Regions from separate parts of the Stenotrophomonas sp. 63632_Sma genome, predicted to be linked through region 2. Evidence: riboswitches for the same ligand, from Rfam matches in the RefSeq annotation. Region 2 holds a riboswitch; the other holds the start of a gene.
What was found. A riboswitch is a leader RNA that binds a small molecule or an ion and turns the genes downstream of it on or off. The one in region 2 is predicted to bind glycine.

Region 1 (2,383 bases), 780 kb from region 2:
GCGCCAGGCGCAGGAAGCGCGGATTGAAGCCGATGCGTACGTAGTCACGCATCAACGTGCGCGGCGACAACGGCACGCGTGCTTCGACCGGATGGGTCTCCGGCAGGTAGCGCGCAGTGGCCGCCAGCAGGACCAGCCCGAACACCACCAGGAACCAGAAGATCAGCGGCCAGCCGGCGCCACTGAGCAGGATCCAGCCACCGATGATCGGCGCGATGGCCGGGGCGATACCGAACAGCATCGACACCTGGCTCATCAGCCGCTGCGCGTCGTGGCCGTGGTACAGGTCGCGGATCACCGCGCGGCCGACGATCATGCCGACACCCGCCGACAGGCCCTGCAGCGCACGGAACGCCAGCAGCGTGGTCAGGTCGGTGGACAGCGCGCAGCCAACCGAAGCGCCGACGAACACCACCAGGCCACCGAGGATCACCCACTTGCGGCCCCAGGCATCGGACAGCGGGCCGTGCGCCAGGCTCATCAGGCCGTAGAACAGCAGGTACACGCTGATGGTCTGCTGCACCGCCACTTCGTCCACCGCCAAGCGCTGGGCCAGCTGCGGGAACGCCGGGAAGATGGTGTCGATCGAGAACGGACCGAACATGGCCAGACCGGCGAGCAGCAGGGCCATGCGGCGGGTGGAGGGAGCAACAGCGGCGGTCATGGGGAAGGCGTCCGGCAGGGCCATGCGCGGCACGCACGGCGGGCGCCGGTCCCCTTCTGCAGGGACGGCGCCAGATGAATTCGGGTATCCGCCCATCATAGGTGGGGATTGCGCCCGATGCCATGCAGCGGTGCACAAAACGCACGACATGGCCATCGGCCATTCAGGCGCGGCGGCCATGTCTGGAGGCGGCCGGCGGGCCCGCAACGGGCTATAATCAGCGGGCAACACGGTGGGAGAAGCGGAACACCGCTGCCGAAGGCGCAACGCCCGTAATCGCTCAGGCCCGATACCACCCGTAACAGAACTCTGGAGAGACCGGTTCGATCCGGCGCCGAAGGGGCACGAAGCTGCGGTCCGCCGCGCTTTTAAACTCTCAGGCAAAAGGACAGAGGGGCGCCCCGCAGACCGCCGACCGGCGGCTTGTGCCCGTGCGTGTGCCCTTTCCTGACGGATCCTTCGCCATGTCCCAGAACACCCCTTCCCTGCGTGAGCTCGAGCACCACAATGCGTTCGTCGAGCGCCACATCGGCCCCAACGACGCCGAGATCGCGCAGATGCTCGATGTCGTCGGCCACGCGTCGCTGGATGGCATGACCGATGCCATCGTACCGGCCAAGATCAAGTCGCCGGCGCCGCTGGCGCTGCCGGAGTCGATGACTGAAGTGCAGGCACTGGCGAAGATCCGTGCGATCGCCGACAAGAACACCGTGCTGCGCAGCTTCATCGGCCAGGGCTACTACGGTACCCACACGCCGAACGTGATCCTGCGCAACATCCTGGAAAACCCGGCCTGGTACACCGCCTACACCCCGTACCAGGCGGAAATCTCGCAGGGCCGCATGGAAGCGCTGATCAACTTCCAGACCCTGTGCGCCGACCTCACCGGCATGGAAATCGCCAACGCCTCGCTGCTGGACGAAGCCACTGCCGCCGCCGAAGCGATGACCCTGGCCAAGCGTTCGGCCAAGTCGAAGTCGGACACCTTCTTCGTGCACGACGCCGTGCACCCGCAGACGCTGGAACTGCTGCGCACGCGCGCCGAACCGATGGGCATCGTGCTGCGCGTGGGTACGCCGGCCGAAGCGCTGGAAGCGGAAGCCTTCGGCCTGCTGCTGCAGTACCCGGACACCTTCGGCCAGGTGGGCGATTACAAGGCGCTGGTCGATGCCGTGCACGCGCGCGGCGGCCTGGTGGCCGTGGCCACCGACCTGCTGGCCCTGACCCTGCTGGCCGCTCCGGGCGAATGGGGCGCGGACATCGTGGTCGGCAACAGCCAGCGTTTCGGCGTGCCGTTCGGCTTCGGTGGCCCGCACGCCGCCTTCATGGCCTGCCGTGACGCCTACAAGCGCTCGATGCCGGGCCGCCTGATCGGCGTCTCGATCGACGCGCAGGGCAACCCGGCCTACCGCCTGACCCTGCAGACCCGCGAGCAGCACATCCGCCGCGAGAAGGCCACGTCCAACATCTGCACCGCACAGGTGCTGCTGGCGGTGATGGCCTCGATGTACGCCGTTTACCACGGCCCGGACGGCCTGACCCGCATCGCCCGCCGCACCCATCGCCTGGCCTCGATCCTGGCCGCCGCGCTGCGCAACGCCGGCGTGCAGGTCGGTGGTGACTTCTTCGACACCCTGCATGTCACCGGCGTGCACGCCGATGAGATCCACGCCAAGGCACGCGCCGCTGGTTACAACCTGCGCGCGATCGACAGCGACT
Region 2 (2,383 bases):
TGGCCTTCCTGGAAATGCAGCCGTAGCAGTTCGCCATCCACGCGGCTGCGTACCACCACGCTGTGCAGCGGGGTGACCGTACCGACCGCCTTCAGGCGCAGCACCAGCGGCTCGGCGCTGGCGCGTGCCACGCGTACCGGCACCGTCTTGCCCGGCGCATCGTCGCTGCTGCCGGCGCCGTTCCGGGGCCACAGCCACCACGCCAGAACGGCGACGAGGGCGATGGCCAGCACCGCCCACAACAGGCGGGCACGACGGAAGCGGGAATTTTCGGCGACAGACATGGGGCATCCTGCGCCCTGCGCGCGCAGGGACATGCGGGCCCGTCGGCGCGTTCACGGCACCACGGGCAGCGGGGAGGGAGTTGTCTGGCGGGGCCGCGGGCGCGGCGTGGCTGGATGCCGTCGCGGCAGCGACGGGGTGACAATGGTAGCCAATCACCCCGGCCAATGCCGCATGACCATGGTCATGTTCTGCAATGCGTCGAACGGGCTCGACCAATCTTGTAGAGTCGAGCCATGCTCGACTGCGTCTGCCAGGAATAGTCGAGCATGGCTCGACTCTACGAAGAGGCTCAATGCACTTCGTCGTGATAGACGAACTTCGGCATTTCCCAGCGGTAGTGGATCGCCAGCAGGCGCAGCGCGAAGCCGCCGCCGAGGCAGCACAGGATCGCGGTGGCGTCGGCCACGCCCCAGTGCAGCAGCAACAGGTAGGCCGCGCCGGTCAGCAGCGCGATGATCGCGTACAGCTCCTTCTGGAAGATCAGCGGCACCTCGTTGCAGAGAATGTCGCGCAGCACGCCGCCGAAGGCGCCGGTCAGCATGCCGGCGATCAGCACGATCGGCATGGCATGGCCGGCCTCGCGCGCGATCGAGCAGCCGATCAGGGTGAAGGCGATCAGGCCCAGGCCATCGAGCACCAGGAAGGTGCGGCGGAAGTGGTGCATCCAGCGCGCCACCCAGGTGGCGATCAGCGCCGCGCACACGGTGAAGCCCAGGTACTCGGGATGCTTCACCCAGCCCAGCGGGTAGTGGCCGAGCAGGATGTCGCGCAGCGAACCGCCCCCGAGGGCGGTGACGCAGGCGATCATGACCACCCCGAACAGGTCCATGCGGCGACGGCCGGCGGACAGCGCGCCGGTCATGGCTTCGGCGGAAATGGCGATCAGGTAGATGATGGACAGCAGCATGGGACAGGCTCCGGGCGCGGTGGGGCCGGCCATGCGCGACTACCGCCACTGCCTGCGCAATGACGGGATGACGATGACCGGTGCCGCTCCCGCTGTCCTTTTGCCTGAGAGTTCAGCGGCGTTGGCCGCGTGCCCCTTCGGCGGATCGTCCCGGGCGTGCCCGGTGACCTCTCTCCAGCTCGGCGAGTCGAATGCATGGTTGGTGGGATTCCAGCCCACCGGCCTGAGCGATCATGGGAGCCTGCGCCTTCGGCGGGCGCCAGCGCGGCGCCTCTCTCCTGCATTCGGGCGCCAGTATATCCGCTGCAGTGCAGCAAGGCATAATCCGGGCATGGCCCCGTCCCTCCGCCCGTGGTTCCTGTACCTGCTCGAATGCCGCGATGGCAGCTATTACGCCGGCATCAGCACCGACGTGGACGCGCGTTTTGCTGCCCACCAGGCCGGCAAGGGCGCACGCTACACCCGGGCCCGGCCGCCGCTGCGCGTGCTGGCCGTGCGCGAGTACCCGGACCGGGCCGCCGCCTCGCGCGCCGAGTGGCAGCTCAAGCAGCAGCCGCGCGAACGCAAGCTGGCCTGGCTGCAGGCGCCGGTCCTGTAGATCCACGCCATGCGTGGATGGTGTGCTGGGCCATGCCATCATCGCCACATCCATCGACACAGGAAGCGGTCCGATGAAATCCTGCTGGATGCTGATGTTGACGTTCTGTATCCCCCTGTCGGCCTGCGCCCAGACTCCGCCACCGCTGCAGCACGGGCAGATCGGCAGCGCCGCCGAACTGGCCGCACAGCGCGGCCCGGACACGCCCGAGCCCATCCACCTGCGCCGCGACCAGGTGCCGCCCGATCTGGTCGACCTGATCCCGCTGGCCGAAAAATGGGGCATCGGCGATGACCTGCTGCGCGATGAGATGCAGGAACATGCCACCGACGCGGAAAAGCGCGCGATAGCTGATGCGCTGAAGCATCGGCATGCGCGCATCTCCGCCTGGCTCGACAGTTTCCCGCAGGGCCAGCCGATGACCGACGAAGCGGCCGCGTTCCTGTACATGCAGCTGAGCGTCGACGAAATGGGCCTGATGCAGTAGATCCACGCCATGCGTGGATGCGGCTTGCCCATGCGATGATCGCCCCGCGCCCAGAGCCGGAGACCCGGATGTCCACGATTGCCCTGCTGTTCGCTCTTTCCGCAGC

Region 1: it holds a riboswitch for glycine, as region 2 does, so the genes downstream of both, gcvP (aminomethyl-transferring glycine dehydrogenase) here and ACZK45_RS19565 (trimeric intracellular cation channel family protein) in region 2, are expected to answer to the same signal.

The regions. Positions count from the first base shown of each region.
Region 1 is NZ_CM151220.1:3,424,945-3,427,327, forward strand. Features, by position in the region: gene ACZK45_RS15960 (multidrug effflux MFS transporter) at 1-664, opposite strand, end outside; glycine riboswitch at 964-1,066, shown strand; gene gcvP (aminomethyl-transferring glycine dehydrogenase) at 1,129-2,383, shown strand, end outside.
Region 2 is NZ_CM151220.1:4,209,357-4,211,739, reverse strand. Features, by position in the region: gene ACZK45_RS19570 (MdtA/MuxA family multidrug efflux RND transporter periplasmic adaptor subunit) at 1-284, opposite strand, end outside; gene ACZK45_RS19565 (trimeric intracellular cation channel family protein) at 575-1,192, opposite strand; glycine riboswitch at 1,277-1,380, opposite strand; glycine riboswitch at 1,394-1,483, opposite strand; gene ACZK45_RS19560 (GIY-YIG nuclease family protein) at 1,524-1,790, shown strand; gene ACZK45_RS19555 (hypothetical protein) at 1,864-2,277, shown strand; gene ACZK45_RS19550 (nuclear transport factor 2 family protein) at 2,346-2,383, shown strand, end outside.